DNA from 3 places in the Collimonas sp. NPDC087041 genome. Region 2 is predicted to be linked to each of the others. Evidence: predicted binding sites of a transcription regulator. Region 2 holds the regulator's gene; each other region holds the start of a gene.
What was found. The regulator LexA, encoded in region 2, represses DNA repair genes until DNA is damaged. The targets are predictions, from matches to a motif close to ACTGTATNNNNATACAGT.

Region 1 (7,110 bases), on a different contig from region 2:
CGTTCGCTCCAGTCCAGGCAAGGATAGGCAAACTGGCGTCGGCTCTTCTGCAGGGCTTTGGTATCGATGCCGAATTCGCCGAACCAGGTTTCGCCTTGCTCTGTCAGCAAGAAGGTGCCGTCCTCGGTTTCCAGCAAGCCGCGCTTGACCAGCACATCGGTCAGTTGCGTGCCGAGCTTGCCGGCCAGATGGTCGTAGCAGAAACGGGCGGTGCAGATGGCGTTGTGGCCGACGGTCGGTCCGACATGCTTGCGCTTCGGCGCAAACACCATCAGCGATTCGATCAGCCGCGCCACTTCCGGTGAAGCCAGGCGGAAGTATTTGTGCCGGCCTTGCGTGGTCATGTCGAGCAGTTTGTCTTCCAGCAGCTGGCGCAAGTGGGTGGTTGCAGTAGCTGGCTTGATATCGGTGCCGTAGGCCAGCTCCTTGGCGGTCAGCGCGCGTCCTTCCATCAGCAGCGCCAACATCTGGATACGGGTAGGATCGCCAATGGTGCGTGCTAGTCGGCTGAGGTCTGGTTCATCGTTCATAGTTTGATGGTAACCGTACTGTTGTTGTGTGACAAGCGGGTACAACTAGCACAGAATCAAGGCTTGATTACTTCGGAGTAGTAGCAATGACAACCCCTCAAACGGTGCGTCCAATGGGCGACGCCAACGCAGTTGCGAAAGCAGCAATTCCAGCAGCAGGCTGGACGATTGCCGCCAGCAGCTTTGCCTTCATTATCGTCCAGCTCGACATCACTATCGTCAATGTCGCCTTGCCAAAAATCGGCAGCGATTTGCATGCGCCGGTAGCAGCGCTACAATGGGTGGTCGATGCCTACACGCTGGGTTTTGCCGTATTCCTGTTGTCGGCCGGCGCTTTGGGCGACAAGTTCGGTTCTAAGAAACTGTTCCTGGCCGGCTTCCTGCTGTTTGCATTGACCTCGATGGCTTGCGGACTGGCGCCGAATGCTGGTTTCCTGAATGCCGCCCGCGCCTTGCAGGGTATTGGCGCGGCATTGCTGGTGCCAAGTTCTCTGGCGATTCTGAATCGCGCCTGTGCGCACGACAAGAAATTGTTGGCCAAGGCGATCGGCCTGTGGACGGCCGCCGGTGGCGTGTCGATTGCCGCCGGTCCGGTGCTCGGTGGCTTGCTGTTGGCGGCAGGCGGCTGGCGTAGCATCTTCTGGGTCAATATTCCGATTTGTGTACTTGGATTTTTCCTGACCATGCGCGTGGTGCCGGCGATTGCCGCCAAACGGCATACGGACGCGTTCGATTGGCCAGGCCAGATACTTGCAATCCTGGCGCTGACGGGCCTGGTCGGCGCTGTCATCGAACTGCATCCGCTCGGCTTGTTGCATCCGTTGGTGCTCGCAGGTTTCGCTGTGGCGCTGGTTGCGGGTACGGCTTTTATCCTGGTTGAGAAAAAGGCCGCACATCCGATGTTGCCGCTGCAATTTTTTCGGCAGACCAGTTTTTCGGCAGCGGTGTTGTTTGGTGTGCTGGTCAATTTTTCCTACTATGGCGTGATCTTTGTCATCAGCTTTTATCTGCAGAAGTTGTTGGGCTACAGCTCGTTGCAAGCCGGCCTGGCATTCCTGCCGCTGACGGCGACCTTCATTTTTTCCAATCTGGTCAGCGGCTGGCTGATCGGCCACGCCGGTATTCGCCTGCCAATGATGCTGGGCGGTGCAATCGGCGCCCTAGGCTACGGTTTGCTGGGTAGCATCGGCGTCGCCGAGCACGCCAGTTTCCTGCAGATGCTGCCGGGTTTCGTGCTGATTCCGGGGGGCATGGGCCTGGCGGTGCCGGCGATGACGACGTCGATATTGTCCAGCGTCGAAAAGAACCGGGCGGGCACGGCGTCGGCAGTGCTTAATACGGCGCGGCAGGTTGGCGGAGCGGTGGGAGTGGCGGTATTCGGTGCGCTGGTCAGCGACAGCTTTGGCGGCAACATGATCGACGGCGTCAAGATTGCCATGTTGACGGCGACCATACTGCTATTGATTTCTGCGGGAATGGGATATCTGGTTCGGCCCGTGGCCGGAGTGCCCCAATAAGGCATTGGGACCGACTCGCCTATGCGCAAAGTGTGACGAGTCGGCGCAGCTACATCAGATTATTTTTTTTCTTCAACGTGGCGACGATGTTTTTTTACATGGCGCTTATGTTCGGGGGCGCGATGACGGTCGTAGCTTTCCGGAGTACGGTCGTTACGGGCTTCAGGATGATTTGCCAGCGGATTATCCATATTCTGGGCATGGACGAATGGTGTGAATGCAAGGAGAAGAGCGGCGATACCTAATAGCTTTTTCATATTCATTCCTTCCGGTGATTGGGTTTCACTATCCGCAATTGCAGCGGCCTAAGCTATAAACGTCGCGACAGATATTCCGTTGACAAATACAATTGCGACAACGCAATCATGCCTTAAACACGCATCCAGCGGACATAAAACCTTTTCAAGGAGTCACGATTGAAAAAACGCCAATTTTTGTCGACCGCAACAACCTCTATCTTGGCAGCCCTGGGCACATCGGCCTATGCCGCGACAACCAAATCGACGACGCATTCAAGCGGACCGGTCGTACTGACGATTGCAGGTGCAATTGAACGTAGCAATCGCGGCCCGACCGATGCCGTGATCGACCAGATGATGCACAAGCAGAACGTGCAATTCGAGCGGGCGTTTACCTTTGACCTGGCGGCGCTGGAAAAACTGCCGCAGGTCACCATCAATCCAACCCTGGAATACGACAGCAAGCCGCATCAGTTGCGCGGGCCGCGCCTGGCTGCGGTACTCGATATGCTCGGTGCAAACAAGGGTGCGGAAACGCAGATCGTGTTCCATTCAGTCGATGGCTACATGCCGCAATTGAGTTTTTCTCAACTGCGACAATACGGCTACATCCTGGCCACGCATATCGACGGCCAGCCAATGGCTATTGGCGGTTTCGGCCCGATCTTCGCCATTTACGATGCCGACCGCATCGCCGAACAGGCGCAAAAGCCGCTCAACCAGCGTTTTGCGTTGTGTCCATGGGGTCTTTATTGCATTGAGGTAGTTGCCAAGAAGTGAGTGGGCGCGCGACCTGGTTTATGGTTCGCTGAATAATTCGCCTTGCATCACGGATGGGCCGTTGGCGACATCCTCTTTCCGCGACAGCGCACTGGCGCGTACGCCCAGCAATCGCAAGCGCCGATCCAGCGTGATGCGGCGTAGGCACTCGCCGGCCGCCTGGCGGATGGCGGCCGCGTCGTCGGTGGCTTCGGGCAAGGTCAGGTCGCGCGTGGCGATACGAAAATCGGCAAAGCGCAGCTTGATGCCGATGGTGCGTGCAACGTAACCTTTTCGCTGCAGGTCGCCGGCCAGTCGTACGCACAGATCCGTGAAAATCGGAGTCAGGACGCCACGATCCAGCTTGGCGTGCAGATCGCGTTCAAAGGTGGTTTCGCGGCTGATCGATTTGGTTTCCGAACTGGTGACAACCGGCCTTTCATCGAGGCCGCGTGAAGCGCGCATCAGCCACTCGCTGTAGGTGCGGCCGAAATTGTCCTGCAACAGCGCCGGATCGGCCGCCGCCACATCGCCAATGGTCTGGATGCCCAGCGCTGCCAGTTTTTCCGCGGCCTTGGGACCAATGCCGTTGACCTTGCTGGCGCGTAGCGGCCAGATGCGCGGCGCCACGTCATCCTCGGTGATCACAGTCAGGCCGTTTGGCTTTTCCAGTTCCGAACAAATCTTGGCCAGCAACTTGTTGGGCGCGATGCCGATGGAGCAGGACAAACCGGTGGCGTCGCGCACGGCGTCCTTGATACGCTGCGCCAGCACCCGTACATCCTCGTCGAATTCGGTCAGGTCGATATAGATTTCATCGATGCCGCGGTCCTCGATCAACGGCGCAATGCTGGCTACGGCAGCCTTGAACAGCCGCGAGTAATGACGGTAGGATTCGAAATCGGTCGGCAGCAGGACCGCATCGGGCGCCAGCTTGGCAGCTTTCATCATGCCCATCGCGGAAAACACGCCCAATGCCCGTGCTTCATAAGTGGAGGTGGTGACGACGCCGCGGCCGACATAATCGCGCAGCTTGGCGTAGCGCCGCTGGCCATCTTCGCCGACTTCCGGGGTGTGCCTGGAGCCGCCTCCTATGACTACGGCCTGGCCGCGCAAGTCGGGGTAGCGCAGCAGCTCGACCGAGGCGTAGAAAGCGTCCATATCCAGATGTGCGATACGACGGATGTGCGAAACCATGAAGTCAATGATGTAAGAGATTCGATACGGCGACAGCATAACATCACTGTATAAAAACACAGTAATAAAAATGCGCTTGCCATTGAATTTTTACATGGCAATAAAGCAAATCTTTAGTCGCTGCCGTGCCGCTATTTATAGCACCGGACTCATCAGCCTGGCGACATGTATCGCCACCCGGTACAAATAATGGAATTGGGCGTATTCGCCGCTATCGATTTCATGGGCTTGCTCAAAATCGGCCAGTAGCATCGTCTCGACTTCGGCGGCGAAGGTCGGATCGATATTCAAAGAACTGATTTCAAAGTTGAGGCGCAGCGAACGGTTATCCAGGTTCATGCTGCCGACTGCCGTGGTGTCGTCGTCGATCAGCATCACTTTCTGATGGGTGAAGCCGGGCAGGTAGCGAAATACGCGGATGCCGGCGCGCACCGATTCGTGGGCATACAGTGTCGAAGCCATGTAGACCGTGCGGTGATCGGGGCGTGACGGGATCAGGATGCGCACATCAACGCCGCGGAATACCGCCAGCTGCAAGGCCGCCATCACTGCCGAATCGGGCACCAGGTAAGGCGAGGTCAGCCACAGGCGTCGCTGGGCGGCGTGAATCGCTTCGACGAAGAACAGCGAGCAGGTCTCCTGGGCGTCGGCCGGCCCGGTGGCGGCGATCAGGCTGGTGGCATTGGCGCCTTCGGCGCTGGCGCGCGGCGGCAGCAAACTGAGCAGGTCGCCGGTGATCCAGTGCCAGTTTTCATCGAAAGCCAGTTGCAGGTCGGCCACCGCCGGCCCTTGCAATTCCATATGGGTATCGCGCCAAGGCGCCAGCGGCGGTTTGCGGCCCAGATATTCTTCGCCGACATTCAAGCCTCCGACAAAGCCGCGCCAGCCGTCCACCACGACGATCTTGCGGTGATTGCGGAAGTTGAGCTGGAAGCGATTGCGCCAGCGCCGTGTCGCAAATGGATGCACCTGCACGCCACCAGCGCGCAGGATATCGCTGTAGCTGTTCGGCAGATCATGGCTGCCGACGCCGTCGTACAGCACGTAGACGCGTACGCCAGCGGCGGCGCGCTCCAGTAAGGCCGATTGCAGACGCCGACCAAGTTCGTCATCGTGAATGATGAAGAATTGCACCAACACATAATGTTCTGCGCTGGCGATGGCTGCGAAGATCGCGTCGAAGGCGGCCGCGCCGTTGACCAATAGGCGCAGGTGGTGGCCGCTGAGAAAGGGAACGCCCAGCATGGCGCTGATGGCTTTGAAACGCTGTGCGCCGGGATCGGCAGGATGGCGCGCCGCCAGCGCCAGTTGCTCAGGATCATCCAGCTTGCGCAGGCGCGCCAGGCGCGAATGGTGCAGCTCGACATAACCGGAAAAGCGTTTGCTGCCGAGGAACAGGTAAGGCAGCAGCGTGAAATAGGGCAGCAGCACCAGCCCGAATACCCAGGCCACGGAACCCTGCGGGGTGCGTGTGTGCATCAGTGCATGCGCGGCAGCAAAGATGCCGGCGATGTGCAGCAGCAGGACAACGGTGGAAATCAGGGCAAACGGCAAATGCGGCATTCAGGCGACTCCGGGTTGCGTGGAAGCTTGCATGTTAGCCAATAAATCGACTCACGGGTGAACGTGTTGTCCATTTGCCGAGTGGGCGGACGGCATCACGCTGGATTGTTTTGCCGCCGCCGGCGCCTGTCGTGCACGCCCGGGAGAAGTTATTTCTTTGCCTGCAGCGCGATCTTCACGGCCAGGCCGGCCAGCACGGTGCCCATCAGCCAGCGCTGCACCAGCAACCAGCTCGGCCGGCTTGCCAGCATTCCGGCAATCGAGCCAGCGGCCAGCGTGACTGCGGAATTGACGGCAATACTGATGAAGATCTGGATCGCCCCCAACACCACCGATTGCACCAGGACGCTGGCGCCGTTCGGATCGATGAATTGCGGCAGCAGCGCCAGATACAGTAACGCCACCTTTGGGTTGAGCAGATTGGTGAACAAGCCCATCAGGAACAGCTTGCGGTTGCTGTCGGCGGGCAGGTCGCGCACTGCAAACGGCGAGCGGCCACCTGGTTTTACTGCTTGCCAGGCCAGGTACAGCAGGTAGGCAGCGCCGCCGAAACGCAGCAGATCGTAGGCGAACGGCACGGCAAACAGCAGCGCGGTGATACCCAACGCCGCGCACAGCATATAGAAAAGAAATCCGGTGGCGATGCCTGCCAGCGAGACGAACCCGGCTTTCGGGCCTTGGCAGATCGAACGCGAAATCAGGTAGATCATGTTGGGGCCGGGTGTCAGCACCATGCCCAGCGCGACTAGCGCAAATCCCAGTAGTAAATTGATATTCGGCATAGACGGCTCCAGGTAAACGACAGGTAGGTTGAATTGGATCGATGGCGATATTTTGAGGGAAAAACTATTGATGCAGATAACTATTTGTCGATTTTCTTCAAAGTAGCCGATGACGGATATTCTGTTGAGATATCGCAGTGATTTTCTGGCGCAGAATGCAGAATGTTTGAATCAATTTTAAAATCCTGTTGTCAGACAGGCAGCCAAAACTGGCCATCGATGGATATTTGAAGGAGAAACAATAGATGAAGCTGTTACGCGTCGGCCCCAAGGGTCAGGAAAAACCGGCGATTCTTGACGCCCATGGCAAGGTCCGTGACTTGTCTGGCGTTATCAAGGACATCACTCCGCAGCAATTGACGCCAGCCGGGTTGGCCGCGCTGCGTGCAGTCAATGTTGCCGATCTGCCGGAGATCGTCGCCCCGGGCCGCATCGGCACGCCGTTCAGCGGCGTGGGCAAGTTCATGTGCGTCGGTCTGAACTATAGCGACCATGCTGCCGAATCCGGCCTGGCGGTGCCGCA
Region 2 (7,110 bases):
GTAGATGACATCGACATTGTCGACATAGATCATGATGCTGATGCCGGCTCCGCCCAGTGTTTTGGGGCTGCGGATTTCCATGCCAGGACATTCATCGGCCAACATGACATGCGAGTTGCCGATTTTGATTTCTGCGTGGCCAATCCGGTGATCCGGGCCTTCCATGCGGAACAGTTCCACGGCATTGAACGCTTTTTGATAGAAAGTGATGGCCTTGGCGGCATCATCGACGGCGAGGTAGGGAGTGACGGAAGAGTAGCCGTCGGGAATTGGTTTGACTGCCATATTGTTCTCCTGCGAGTAGGGGAGTAGGGGAATAGTCGTTCAATCTGTCCGATTGCGCTGTTGCGCATGGCATGCATTGTAGTCGTCCGACCGCGCAGTTGAAATGACAAAAGCAGTGTTTTGTTTGCCAGGATAGTGCCAGGATCGCGCCAGGACAAGGAGGCCGTTTCGCTCCTTGTCCTGGTGAAGCAAATGTTTTATTTTTTAGCGAATGGCGACAGCAGGCCGACCATTTGCGCGAATACCTTCGGGCTGCCTGCCAGGACATCGCCCTTGTACAGGTAATCCGATTCGCCGGAGAAGTCGCCGATGATCCCGCCGGATTCTGCAATCAGCAATGCGCCTGCAGCGATATCCCAAGGCTTCAGGCCTTTTTCAAAGAAACCGTCCAGGCGGCCGGCTGCCACATAGGCCAAATCCAGTGCTGCTGCGCCGGGGCGACGCAGGCCGGCACAGCTTTGTGTCATGATGCGGAACATTTTCATGTACTCGTCCATCGCCGGGCCTTCAGTTTCGCGGAATGGGAAGCCGGTGCCGATCAATGCATCTGCGATCTTGTCGCGCTTGCCGACGCGAATTCGTTTGTCGTTCAGGTAGGCGCCGGAACCCTTGGTGGCCGTGAACAGATCGTTGCGAGTCGGGTCGTAGACCACGGCTTGGGTGATATGGCCGCGTTGTTGCAGGGCGATGGATACGCAGTATTGTGGGAAGCCGTGGATGAAATTGGTGGTGCCGTCGAGTGGATCGATGATCCAGACGTTTTCGTTGTCATCGTGCAGGTTGGCGGAAGCGCCCGATTCCTCGGCCAGGATGGCGTGATCCGGGTAGGCATTCTTCAATACGTCGATGATTGCCGCTTCGGCAGCTTGGTCGACTTCGGTGACAAAGTCGTTATGCTGTTTTTTTGTTACTTTCAGCAAGTCGAGATCGAAAGAGGCGCGCGAAATAACTGCGGCACCACGGCGGGCGGCTTTGATAGCCGTATTGAGCATAGGATGCATGATCGGGGTTTGGTTCCGTTAAAATGGCGGCACTGTAGCCTACCGGGAACAGAACCACCTATATGATAAATAATAATGAACGATGCGGACGTCCTTGATGGACATCTCAGTAACTGGGCTGCCAGTTAGGCAGCTTTTAGTCGCTGAAATCCGCGTAATGGCGCTATTTTAAATGAACCTGGCAAAAACCAATACGTCTCTTTTCAAACGGCTGCGCTTCGTGCTGGTCGAAACCAGCAGTCCGGGCAATGTAGGCGCCGCTGCGCGCGCTATCAAAACCATGGGTTTTTCCGAGTTGATCCTGGTGAATCCGCGTTTTCCTGATGTGTTGCAGCGTGAGGAAGCAATTGCCTTCGCCAGCGGCGCACAAGACATCCTGGCTTCGGCCCGTATCGTCGAGAGTGTCGAACAAGCGTTGGAAGGCTGCAACTTTGCGGCGGCGCTTAGTGCCCGCCTGCGTGAATTTTCGCCGCCCCTTGCTGCGCCGCGCGCTTTGGCGGCGCAGTTGGCAGCGGATGTCAGCTTGAACGCGGCGGTGCTGTTCGGCAGCGAGCGCTACGGCTTGTCGAACGAAGTTGTCGAAAAATGCAATGTGCTGCTGAATATCCCGGCAAATCCCGATTATTCGTCATTGAATCTGGCCCAGGCGGTACAGGTGCTGGCCTATGAGTGCCGGGTTGCGGCCATGGAAGATGCGCCGTTGCCATTGAGTAATGAGATTGGCTTTCAGGGCAACTCTGCCAGCTTGGTCGAGATTGACGGCATGTTTGCGCATCTCGAAAAGGCGCTCATCGAAATCGAATTCCTTGACCCAGCTAGTCCGAAGAAACTCATGCCGCGTCTCAAGCGCCTGTTCTCACGTGCGCAGCTGGAAACGGAAGAAGTCAATATTCTGCGCGGCATTGCCAGCCAGATTTTAACCAAGCGGCGACGTCTGGATAGATCCTGACCGACGTGCCGGGTAGTCGCGTGGCGGCTTAATATCTGATGCTGCCGGCGTTTCGGATGGCCGCGGATGCTGCGGGTTGCGCGCCGACTGCTATCGGCGCGCATCATATTTAGTCGCGTTTTGGTCGTGTTGTCAGGCCCAGCTGCGCAGTAAACCAACCGCCAAGCCTTCCAGCGCAAAATCCTCTTGCTTTGACGTGACGATGATCGGCTCGAAGTCGGGATTTTCCGGCAATAGTTGAATCACCGAGCCGTTCTTTTGATAGCGCTTGACGGTAACGTCGTCGCCCAGGCGGGCAACCACGATCTGGCCGTTGCGGGCGCTGTCGGTTTTTTTCACTGCCAGCAGATCGCCGTCCAGTATGCCGGCATCACGCATCGACATGCCGCGCACTTTCAACAGATAGTCGGGCTTGGCGCTGAACAGGGCTGGGTCGACGTTGTAGCTGGCCTGGATATGCTCCTGTGCCAGTATCGGCGACCCGGCGGCGACCCGGCCGACCAGCGGCAGGCTCAGCTGCATCAAGGCTGGATGTGGCAGCGCCAGCTGCGTGGCATGGTTGCGGCCGCCGGACTGGTGCGTTTCCGTCAGGCGGATGCCGCGTGAGGTGCCGGGTGATATTTCGATGGCGCCTTTGCGCGCCAAGGCTTGCAGATGCTCTTCCGCCGCATTGGCTGAGCGAAAACCCAGTTCGTTGGCGATTTCGGCACGCGTCGGCGGGAAGCCGGTGTTTTCGATGGCGCTCTTGATCAGGTCAAGGATTTGTTGCTGGCGTGCGGTCAATTTGATCATATATTTGCGGTACGAAATGTAGGGGCGCAACGCAGGCGCCCATTGCAGCGTGGCGAATTGCTTTGCGTATTCTCTGTGCTGAGAGCCCAGAAAAGGCGCAAAACCTGACTCGTTCAATGCTGTGCATAACAACAGTCTGTATTTTTGTACAGTATTTGTGCGAATGCAAGACAATTTGATGCATATAAGCCATAACGTAGAACAGGAATTTTGCGTAAGGGCTTGAAAGCGTTGAGTTTTGTTGCAAATGCTAGTATTATTGCTGGTTTTCCTCTTCCCACACTCGTCTTGACGCCGAGGTGGGCGATTTTTCAATCCGTCCAAAAGGAGCTTACATGCGTCATTATGAAATCGTATTTATCGTCCATCCAGATCAAAGCGAGCAAGTGCCTGCAATGATCGAGCGCTACAAAGGCATCGTCACAACCCGTGGCGGTACCGTGCATCGCGTGGAAGACTGGGGCCGCCGCCAACTGGCATACCTGATCCAGAAACTGGCAAAAGCACATTACGTCTGCCTGAACATCGAGTGCGACAGCGAAACTCTGGCTGAAATCGAAACCGGCTTCAAGTTCAATGATGCAGTATTGCGTCATCTGACCGTCAAGTTGAAGAAGGCCGAAACTGGTCCTTCGCCAATGATGAAGGCCGTGCAGAAGGAAGATGCAGCCAAGAGCCATCGCACTGAAGCGCCGGCAGCCTAATATTTACCTGGCCGCCTACCCGCATTCATTGCCTATCCATCGAGTCCATCAGGAGTGAGTCAACCCAATAACGTGTTTCAACTGGTAGCCGAAATCGCCGAGCGTGAAGTCATACGCTACACACCGGCAGGCATCCCGATCGTATCTGCGACTTTGCAGCACCGCTCGGAACCGATTGAAGCAGGCATCAAGCGTCTGATCGAATTTGAACTTGCCGCGCTAGCCGTCGGCGAGATTTCGGGAAGATTCAGCGCGGCGGCATTGGGAGGCACATTCTGGTTCACTGGATTCATGGCACGCAAGAGCCGCAACGGTAGAAGCCTGGTATTTCACATCACTGATTTCGCTGCAGTCGAAGCCGATGATTCCTCAGGAAGCACAGCTGCAATTGCAGATTAATTATTTAGATACAGGAGCCAAAAATGGCATTCGGTAAAAAGTTCGATAAAAGCAAACTGAAAAACAAGCGTCAACAACAAAACCCGCTGTTCAAGCGCAAGAAATTCTGCCGTTTCACCGCTGCACACGTTGCTAGCGTTGATTACAAAGATATCGACACGCTCAAGGATTTTGTTCAGGAAAACGGCAAGATCATGCCAGCACGTCTGACCGGCACCAAGGCAATCTATCAACGTCAAGTGGACACCGCGATCAAGCGCGCGCGTTTCCTGGCGCTGCTGCCATACACCGATCTGCACAACGCTTAATTGACGACTTGAAATAGGAGAAAAACATGCAAGTCATTCTGTTGGAAAAAGTCGTTAATCTCGGCAATCTGGGTGAAGTTGTTCGCGTCAAGGACGGTTACGCACGTAACTTCCTGATTCCACAACGTATGGCACGTCGTGCTACAACAACTGCTGTCGCTGAATTCGAAGCGAAGCGCGCTGATCTGGAAAAAGCTGCAGCTGAAAAGCTGGCCGCTTCCCAGGCTCAAGGCGAGAAGCTGAACGGTCTGACCGTGCAGATTTCGCAAAAATCGGGTGTGGACGGCCGTTTGTTTGGTTCCGTCACCAACTTCGATATCGCTGAAGCGTTGACCAAGCAAGGTTTTGCTGTTGAAAAAGCACAAGTTCGCCTGCCGAACGGCCCGCTGAAGACTACCGGCGAACACGCTGTTGCAGTCGCATTGCATACTGATGTCGTGATCGACATCACTATCGCAGTTATCGGCGAGCACGTTTAATACGCTGTTAATAAAAAGATATTGCAGTAATAAAAAAGCCGGGTTTTCCCGGCTTTTTTTATGTCCATTGTTTTGGGTGCGGTGGGTGAAACAGGTATAATTCGCGCCATGAAAGCACCTTCTAAAGCACCATCAGATCCACAGCTTGACTCCCTCCGCGTACCACCCCATTCAATCGAAGCCGAGCAGTCCGTTTTAGGAGGATTGCTGCTGGATAATGCGGCCTGGGACAAGATCGCCGACTTCGTGAGCGCCGACGATTTCTATCGTTACGACCATCGGATTATTTTCCAGCACATGGTCAAGCTGATCAACAGCACCAAGCCGGCCGACGTCATCACGGTCTTTGAATCGCTGAGCGGGACCGGCAAGGCAGAGGAAGTTGGCGGCCTGTCCTATCTCAACGCACTCGCGCAAAATACCCCGTCCGCAGCCAACATCCGCCGTTACGCTGAAATCGTGCGCGACCGCGGCGTGTTGCGCAAGCTGATCACCGTAGCCGATGAAATCTCGGGGCAGGCATTCAGCCCGCAGGGCAAGGAAGTCAAGCAGATGCTGGACGAGGCCGAGTCCAAGATTTTTGCGATTGCCGAAGAAGGCGCGCGCGGCGCGCAGGGCTTCCAGGAAATCCAGCCCTTGCTGACGCAGGTGGTGGAGCGTATCGACGAACTCTACAACCGCGACAACCAGAGCGATATCACCGGCGTCTCGACCGGTTTCATTGATCTCGACAAGATGACCTCGGGCCTGCAAAAGGGCGACCTGGTGATTGTGGCCGGACGGCCATCGATGGGTAAGACCGCGTTCTCGGTGAATATCGGTGAAAACGTTGCGCTCGACAGCGGTTTGCCGGTGGCGATTTTTTCGATGGAAATGGGCGGCGCCCAGCTCGCCATGCGTATGCTCGGTTCGGTCGGCAAGCTTGACCAGCATCGCTTGCGTACCGGCCGCCTGAACGACGAAGACTGGCCGCGCCTGACGCATGCAATCCAGAAGATGAACGATGCGCAGTTGTTCATCGATGAAACGCCGGCGCTGAGCTCGATCGAATTGCGGGCGCGGGCGCGTCGGTTGTCGCGCCAATGCGGCACGCTGGGTTTGATCATCATCGATTACTTGCAGCTGATGTCGGCGAATAGCGCCGGTGAAAACCGCGCGACCGAAATTTCGGAAATTTCGCGAAACCTGAAGGGGCTGGCGAAAGAATTGCAATGTCCGGTGATTGCCTTGTCGCAGCTTAACCGCTCATTGGAGCAGCGTCCCAACAAACGCCCGGTCATGTCCGACTTGCGTGAGTCTGGCGCTATCGAGCAGGATGCCGACGTTATCCTGTTCATCTACCGCGACGAAGTCTACAACCCCGATTCACAGGAAAAAGGCACTGCCGAAATCATCATCGGCAAGCAGCGTAACGGGCCGATTGGCAGCGTGCGACTGAGTTTCCTCGGTCAATATACAAAATTCGATAATTACGTTGGTAATTTGGATGCGCCATACGGCGGAGATTGATTTCCGTTGTTTTTAGTCAACACCGGCGGCGAAGAAATCCACAAATCCTGTTTAGCAATAAGTGGGCGAGCCTGATATATTTCAGTTTCGTGACATTTGTTTGCTTTAAATCAATATATTTAGTAATAGATTCAGCTTAACCTCAGAAGAGAGAATAAACATGTTTGGACGATTGATGCCCACCGAGGGCAAATTCTTTGAGCTCTTTAATCAGCATGCGGAGTTATGCGTCAAGGGAGCCAAGGAAATGGTGGCGTTAATGACGAATTTCGACGATCTGGAAATTCGCGTGCATGCAATTGAAGGTATCGAAAAGCAGGCTGACCAGGTCACGCATCATGCCATCGACATGCTGCACAAGACGTTCATCACGCCGATCGATCGTGACGACATCCATCAGTTGATTACGCGCATGGATGACATCCTGGATCTGCTGGAAGATGCGGCGCAGACCATCTCCCTGTACGACATCAAGGCCATCACGCCGGAAGCCAAGCGTCTGGCTGAACTGTGCCTGGGTTGCGCGGAGAAGGTCAAGGCGGCAGTCGGCTTGCTGCACAACATGGACAATTCGCGTGAAATCCTGGCAATCTGCGTCGAGATCGACCGTCTGGAATCGGACGCCGATCATGTGATGCGCGCCGCCATGTCGAAACTGTTCCGCGATGAGCCTGATGTCCGCAC
Region 3 (7,110 bases), on a different contig from region 2:
CTGCAGCGCTTGCGCTCGACCTGCTAGGCAATCCCGACCTGCTGGCGCAACCGTTGGGCGCGGCGCGCTCTGCGGCCTGGTTCTGGAGTTCGATGAAGCTCAACGAACTGGCCGACAACAAGCCAGGCGTCGATGCCAGCGAGGAGTTCATCAAGATCACGCGCCTGATCAACGGCGGCACCATCGGCCTGCTCTCGCGGCAGACGTATTGGAAGACCTGCAAGGAAGCGCTGACTCACGTGTAGCGGCGACACGCCGGAATATGCGGGCGGGCCCATGCCCGGCCTGCATCGCGCAATCTGCAACAAACTTTGTAAAAGCTTTGTAAAAGGTCAGAAATTGTCAGGAAGATACTTGATTGATGTTTTAGTATTTTTTCCATATAGCAACTACTTGCGATCTGACAAAATGATAAGTCTTTTGCTGCTAAAGGGTGATACCGGCAATGTCGAGCAACTGAAAGCGTTTTTCAGTAACGCAGGCTATCAGGTCACCCACGTTACCGACATCGCCGACCGTCATCTCCCCAGCGATCGCTCCGTCGATCTGCCTAGCCTGCCGCGCGACCAGGGCAAGCGGCAGATCTGCGGGACCGCAGTACAGCAGGCACACGGCTTCCCGCTCCCTTATCATTCCAATGCCAGCGCCGATGCCGGCAGCGGCATCACGATCTTCACTACCAATGGCAGCGAACCGCAGCAAGCCGACGCTACCGGCATGCCGGCGCTGCAGGCGTTCATCGTCTCGCTGGCCCGTCGCTTTACCTCCGGCTGGCGCCTGAGCTTGCGCAACCGCACCCTGGAAGCGCCGAACGGCGTGCTGACCCGTCTCACCAGCCTGGAATTTTCCTTCATCAAGATCTTTGCGCTGGTCGATGTCGGCGAAGCCGTGTCGCGCAAGAAAATCGTCCAGGAGTTTGGCGAGGATTACCTGAGCTACGACCAGAACCGGCTCGACACCATGGTGACGCGGCTGCGCAAGAAAATCGAAGTCGAAGCCAAGATGGCGATCCCGCTGCACACGGTGCGGGTGCGCGGCTTCGCTTTCGACGACGTGCTGATACTCGACATGTGATCCAAGCTATTGCGCGGCAGCGGCAAACCGCTTCAGGCGTCGATACGCCACCACTGCGGCAACAACTGCCGCACTTCACGCCGCGCAAAGCGGTCGTCGATCAGATACACCACGCCGCGATCCTCGCGGGTGCGGATCACGCGGCCGGCGGCCTGCACCACTTTCTGCATGCCGGGAAACAGATAGGTGCAATCGTAGCCGTTGCCGAAGGTCTGCTCCATCTGTCGCATGATCTGTTCATTGACCGGATTAATCTGCGGTAGCCCCAGCGTCGCAATGAAAGCGCCGATCAGGCGTGCGCCCGGCAAATCGATCCCTTCGGCAAAGGCGCCGCCAAGCACCGCAAAACCGACGCCCTGCGAACTCTCGGTGAAGCGCGCCAGGAATGCCTCGCGCTCGTGCTCATCCATGCGCCGCGCCTGTTGCCACAACGGGATTTCCGGATAGCGTTCGGCGAACAGGCCGGCGACCTTCTGCAGATAATCGTAGCTGCTGAAGAAAGCCAGGTAATTGCCGGCTTGCAGCCGATACTGTTGCGCAATCAGGTCGACGATCGGCGACAGCGAATTGTCACGCTGCTGAAAGCGCGTCGAAATGCCTGTGACCAGCCGTACAGACAACTGCTCGGCGGCGAATGGCGATGGCACATCGACCCAGGCCGTATCGGCCGGCATGCCGAGCGTATCGCTATAGAAATGCCAGGGACTGAGCGTTGCCGAAAACAGCACGGTCGAATGCGCGGCGGCAAAGCGCGGCGCCAGGAACGGCGCCGGCACGATATTGCGGATGCACAGCGTGGCGCCGTAGCCGCCTTGCACGGTGACGTCGAACAGGGAATGTTTATCGAACAGCTCCGCCATGCGCGTGAAGTGCAAGGCGTCGAAATAGAAACCTTGCAACTGGCTATCCATCGCCGCCGGATGCTCGACCATGTAGTCGGTGATATCGGCCACCGCCTGTTGCAGCGCGCCGAGGAAGGCTTCGGGCAAGTCGGGATAACGCTGATACTCGTCCTGCTGCACCTTGTACAAGGCGTTCCATTGCCGATTGACGCGGTCCAGCGTACGTTTGAGCGATACCGGCGCAGCTTGCCGCAATGCTTTCAACTGGCCCTGCGCCATCTCGGCAGAGTACATCTTGCGCGCCCGCTCGATCATGTTGTGCGCCTCGTCGACCAGCACGCCGACACGCCACTGGTTAGCCACGCTCATGCCATGCAGCATGGCGCCGAGATCGAAATAATAGTTGTAGTCGCCAACGATCACATCCGCCCATTGCGCCATTTCCTGGCTCAGGTAATAGGGGCAGACCTGATGCGCGGCGGCCACCGCGCGCAAACCTTCGCGATCCATCGCGCCGTCGAAGGCGGCGGCAACGGCCGCCGCACGCGCCTGCGGCAGGCGGTCGTAAAAACCTTGCGCCAGTGGGCAGGATTCGCCGTTGCAAGCCTTATCCGGATGCTCGCAAGCCTTGTCGCGCGCCACCATTTCCAGCACACGCAACGGCAATGCCGGTTCGCTCCGCCGGATTTGCGTCAGCGCATCCAGCGCCAGCGCCCGGCCCGAAGTCTTGGCGGACAGGAAGAACAGCTTGTCCAGACGCTGCGCCGGACTGGCCTTGAGCAGCGGGAACAAGGTGCCGATGGTCTTGCCGATGCCGGTCGGCGCCTGCGCCAGCAGACAGCGTCCGCTACTCGCACCTTTGTATACCGCTTCCGCCAATGCTCGTTGTCCGGGGCGAAAATCGACATGCGGAAAACGCAATCCTGCCAGTTGCTCATCACGCGTCAGCCGATGCGCCATTTCCTGTTCGGCCCAAGCCAGGAAGCGGCCGCATTGCTGCTCGAAGAACTGTTGCAACATGCCTGCGGTGGCGTACTCGGTCAGCAATGTCTCTTTCTGCTTGCCGATGTCGTAATACACCAGCGCCAGCTGCAGCTCGGATAAATTGCGGCTCTGGCACAGCAGGTGGCCATAGATCCTGACCTGCGCCCAATGCAGATGCCGATGATTGTCTGGCATGCGGCTGAGATCGCCGCGGAAAGTCTTGACTTCCTCCAGACGGTTCCGCACCGGATCGTAGCCATCGGCGCGGCCGCGCACCAGCAGCGGGCCAAACGAGCCACTGAGGCTAACCTCAGCTTCGTAACCGGCGCCACGCCGCGTCGCCACTTCGATATGGCCGGCAATGCCTTCCTGTGCGCTCGGTCCTGGCGTAAAACGCAAATCGAGATCGCCCTGCTTGGCAGTGAAATCGCACAGCGCGCGCACCGCGACCACATAACGCGCTTCGCTCATGCCGCCTCCTGCGCCCACTGGACGTAGCACACCGTCACCGGAATCTGTTGTTCGGCGAAGTAATGCAACCAGCGGATCTGGTTGTCCTGCAAGCGGTCGCCCGGCCCTTTGACTTCGATCATCCGGTAACGTTTTTCCGCTGGCCAGAACTGGATCAGGTCCGGCAAGCCGGAACGATTGTTGCGGATGTCCTGCAGGATTCGCTCGAAGCATTTGCGCAAGTGCTGCGGCGGCAGGCAATCCAGCGCCATGGCCAGCAATGCGTCGTCGATGATGCCCCAGAACACGAATGGCGACTGGGTGTTGGTCTTGGCTGCAAAGTTGTGCAGGATGGTTTGCCTGTATTCACCGGATTCGAGTTGGGCGAAGCCGGCATCAAAGCGGCTGGCCCGGCGCTGGCGGAAATCCAGGCTGTACAAATCAGCCGGCCCGCTCTGGAAGGGATGGAAGAACGCGCCCGGCAGCGGAGCAAATATGGCGTCCCAGAACAGCAGGCCGAACAGCGAATTCAGCAATGCATTTTCCACATAGACCGCAGGTGCATCGGCGCGCGACAAATGCGCTTCGAGCACAGCCTCGACCGCAAGCGCCTGCTCGGGGCGCGGCAGAATCAACGCATGTTGCACAATCTGCGGCGCACTGGCCGCTGCAATTTTTCCGTGACCGAGTTGGCGCCGCAAGCGCGGCATGATGCGCAGCAGTTGCTGGCTTTCGGCTTCGCCTTCCGGTTGCTGCTCAGCCTGCCGCGCCAGTTCGAAGGCCGCCGCTGGCTGGCCACAACGCTCCAGCACTCGCACCGCACGCAGGCGCGCGCCGGGCCACGGACAATCGGCATAGTGGCGCAGCGCATCGGACAGCATGCCACTGCGCTCGTAGTGCTGGGCGATTTGAAACAGCAGCTTGCTGCGGCGCTGCTCCAGCCAGTCGTTCGGATACGGTGCGGCAGGGATATCGGCGACCACGGCTTCCGGCGTCTCGCCGTTGTGGAAACGTTCGCGGCAAGCGTGCAGATGCAGATACTCGTCGATCTCGTGGCGCGTGCTGAAACCTTGCGACACCGGTGACAAATCAACCGGCTCATACTTGAAGATACCCAATTCCGACAGCACGAATTCCGACCAATCCTGATGCAGGTTACCGAAGAACATCAGGCGCATGCGATCGCACAGCGGGGCAATCCGCAACTGCAGCAATTGGTCATCGATGCCAGGGTGCCAGGCCGACAGCGTACGCGCGCCATCGATATCGTCGCCAGAATCCAGCAGCATCGCCAACTGCTCGCTTTTACGTGCGCCCTTGTTTTGCCGCAGCAGCGGAAAGGCATCGGTGATTTCACCTTTGGTCAACAAGCCGAACAATTGCTCGATGCCGATCACCGGCTGCGTGTCCAGCCAGCCGGCATCGCACAGGACCTTTGCGGCGCCGCGCGCGCAACCGATTTCATCGTATTTCAACTTACTCAGCCGAAACAGCTCACCCTTGCGCATCACCATCCGCACCAGCAAGGCCTGCGACACCTGCGGCAACGCGCCGAAACCATCGACGAAGCGCTGTTCGTCAGCACTCAGCAAATGCCGATAACGCGCGCGTACCGACTCGACCACTGTGCGAAAGTTGTCGAGATAATAAAAGCGGTTTTCCAGCGTTCTGATCATGGTGCGGGCGAAAACGATGCAGCGCCGTAGAGCGTGGCGCCCACCGAGCTTGATGAATTTATAACTGTATGGACATACAGTTATGCTCAGTATATATGAGCACGGGTCAATGCCCGTAAATTGCACCGACAGCTTGTGTTCGTCTTGCTACGCTGGATAGCGCACGCGCGCTATCCCAGCTTGCGCGCCTGCAAACTCCTGATCCTGGCTAACGCGTGCTGATCCGAGGTGGCGGCATCGATCATCGCCGCCAGATCAGCCTTCAGTGCGGTGCGTGAAGCGGCCTCCAGGTAGACCATGTGGCCGGACGGGTAGAACTTTGCGCTGAGGTTCTTGCGTACGTTCGGATCGACCAGCGGCATCTTTTGCAGATCCATCACGGTCTGGTAGAACGGCGTGACGAAATCGTAATAGCCGTTGGCCGACAGCACTTTCAGATCGACGTTCAAGCTCATCGTCGCCGCCAGGTCGCCGGCGGTGTAGAGGATCACATCGCCCTTGGCGTCGACGCCTTTTTGCGCGCCGGTCGGATCGATGTGGCTGAAATCCCAGTTGGCGAAGGCCTGGTCGTTGAGATCGGTGAATGCCGAATTCGAGGTGAACTTGAGGCCGTCGTTCAGGTAGTTGTTCCACATCGCAGTGTAGACCCCGGATACCGCGTTCATGGTCGGATCGTTGCCACCTGAGTTGGGTGAAATGGTCGCTGCAATTCCGCTATCGATGCCGGTCACGCGGCCATCGTAGGCGCCCAGCGCCAGTCCCTGGCTTTTCAGCAGGGTAGTCAGGAATAGTGTGTGGCCCAGGTTGTCCTGGGCCGCCACATCCAGTCCCCAGGATGTCAGCGTGGTTTGGTCGATGCCGGTGAAATCGCTCAGTTGCTTGACCGTGACGGGATCTGCCCGTGGAAATTTCTGCAGTGCAGTCGCATAGTCGCTGCGCGCAAACAGCGCTGCGCTGGCCATCAGGTCGGGCAGGCTGGCCGCGGTTGGGCTCAGCGTGCTTTTCTTGTGATACCAGGCGTCGGCCACGGCGGTCGGCAACGCGCCGACAGGATTGCCGGCCTGGGTGTAGTCGAGGATCGACGATTGCAGCGTGATACCATTGAGATCGACGCCATCCTCGTGCAGCAGGTAGGACAGCACCGCGCTGCGCGCCGTACCGTACGATTCCCCGAACAGGAATTTCGGCGAATTCCAGCGATCGTTGGCGGTCAGGTAGCGCTTGATGAATTGGCGGATCGATTTGGCATCCTGGTCGACGCCCCAGAAATCCTTGTTCTTGAACGGCGCGATAGCGGCCGAATAACCTGTGCCGACCGGGTTGATGAAGACCAGGTCGCTTTTGTCGAGCAGGCTGTCGGGATTGTCTTCCATGGTGTACGGCGGCGGTGGCGTAAAGCCGGGCATGGCGGTCTTGATGCGTTTCGGCGCGAATGAGCCGAGCAACACGAACACCGCCGACGAGCCAGGCCCGCCGTTATAGAAGAATGTCACCGGCCGCGTGTTCAGATCCTGGCCGTCGACCGTGAACGCCACGTAGAACATCTTGGCAGCCGGCTGCGAACTGTTGGCATCGACTGCGACCAGATGACCTGCGCTCGCGGTGTAGTTATAAACGTGCTGGCCGATGGTGGTGTTGTGATGGGTGATGGCAGCATTCTCGCTGCTGTCGGTAACCGCATCGGCTGGGCCGTTGCCGTAGGCGAGCGGATCGAAAAAAGGCTGGTCCTGGGCCGTTGTTGGGTGATGGACCGCTGCATGATTGATGTTCATGATCCCTCTCTTTCGACGCGCCGGCAATCGCCCGCGCTGGAAATGGAATGACTAAATGCCGCTGGCCAGTTTCTTGCCGTCCGGGCTGCCTAGTCCGGTACAGGCATCCCAGCCCGGCGTCGCGGCAAAACTGCCGTTGTTTCCTTGCGTGATATCGTGGAAGCCAGCCGGCTGCTGATACAGCCGCGCATTCACGTAGCCGACCGCGCTGCCGCGGCCCGCATTGATGCGCGCGAACAGCGCTGCCCATAACGGCGCCACGGCACTGGTGCCACCGACGACCGCATCGCTGCCGTCGACATGCACCTGGTA

Region 1: a site for LexA is predicted at 4,288-4,305, ahead of dinB (DNA polymerase IV). Genes of this name have one in related genera too.
Region 3: a site for LexA is predicted at 5,090-5,107, ahead of ACIPF8_RS05165 (VRR-NUC domain-containing protein). Genes of this name have one in related genera too.

The regions. Positions count from the first base shown of each region.
Region 1 covers NZ_JBIUZX010000009.1:53,036-60,145, forward strand. The annotation lists gene ACIPF8_RS16665 (ArsR/SmtB family transcription factor) at 1-530, opposite strand, end outside; gene ACIPF8_RS16670 (MFS transporter) at 617-2,047, shown strand; gene ACIPF8_RS16675 (hypothetical protein) at 2,107-2,304, opposite strand; gene ACIPF8_RS16680 (molybdopterin-dependent oxidoreductase) at 2,464-3,066, shown strand; gene dinB (DNA polymerase IV) at 3,085-4,242, opposite strand; gene cls (cardiolipin synthase) at 4,378-5,805, opposite strand; gene ACIPF8_RS16695 (LysE family translocator) at 5,955-6,587, opposite strand; gene ACIPF8_RS16700 (fumarylacetoacetate hydrolase family protein) at 6,833-7,110, shown strand, end outside.
Region 2 covers NZ_JBIUZX010000006.1:202,983-210,092, reverse strand. The annotation lists gene ACIPF8_RS13325 (VOC family protein) at 1-285, opposite strand, end outside; gene ACIPF8_RS13320 (inositol monophosphatase family protein) at 483-1,286, opposite strand; gene ACIPF8_RS13315 (RNA methyltransferase) at 1,459-2,235, shown strand; gene lexA (transcriptional repressor LexA) at 2,368-3,027, opposite strand; gene rpsF (30S ribosomal protein S6) at 3,363-3,731, shown strand; gene priB (primosomal replication protein N) at 3,786-4,130, shown strand; gene rpsR (30S ribosomal protein S18) at 4,154-4,438, shown strand; gene rplI (50S ribosomal protein L9) at 4,465-4,917, shown strand; gene ACIPF8_RS13285 (replicative DNA helicase) at 5,026-6,426, shown strand; gene ACIPF8_RS13280 (DUF47 domain-containing protein) at 6,587-7,110, shown strand, end outside.
Region 3 covers NZ_JBIUZX010000002.1:431,828-438,937, forward strand. The annotation lists gene ACIPF8_RS05150 (glycoside hydrolase family 19 protein) at 1-245, shown strand, start outside; gene ACIPF8_RS05155 (winged helix-turn-helix domain-containing protein) at 409-1,074, shown strand; gene ACIPF8_RS05160 (ATP-dependent DNA helicase) at 1,107-3,371, opposite strand; gene ACIPF8_RS05165 (VRR-NUC domain-containing protein) at 3,368-5,026, opposite strand; gene ACIPF8_RS05170 (S10 family peptidase) at 5,197-6,798, opposite strand; gene ACIPF8_RS05175 (protease pro-enzyme activation domain-containing protein) at 6,850-7,110, opposite strand, start outside.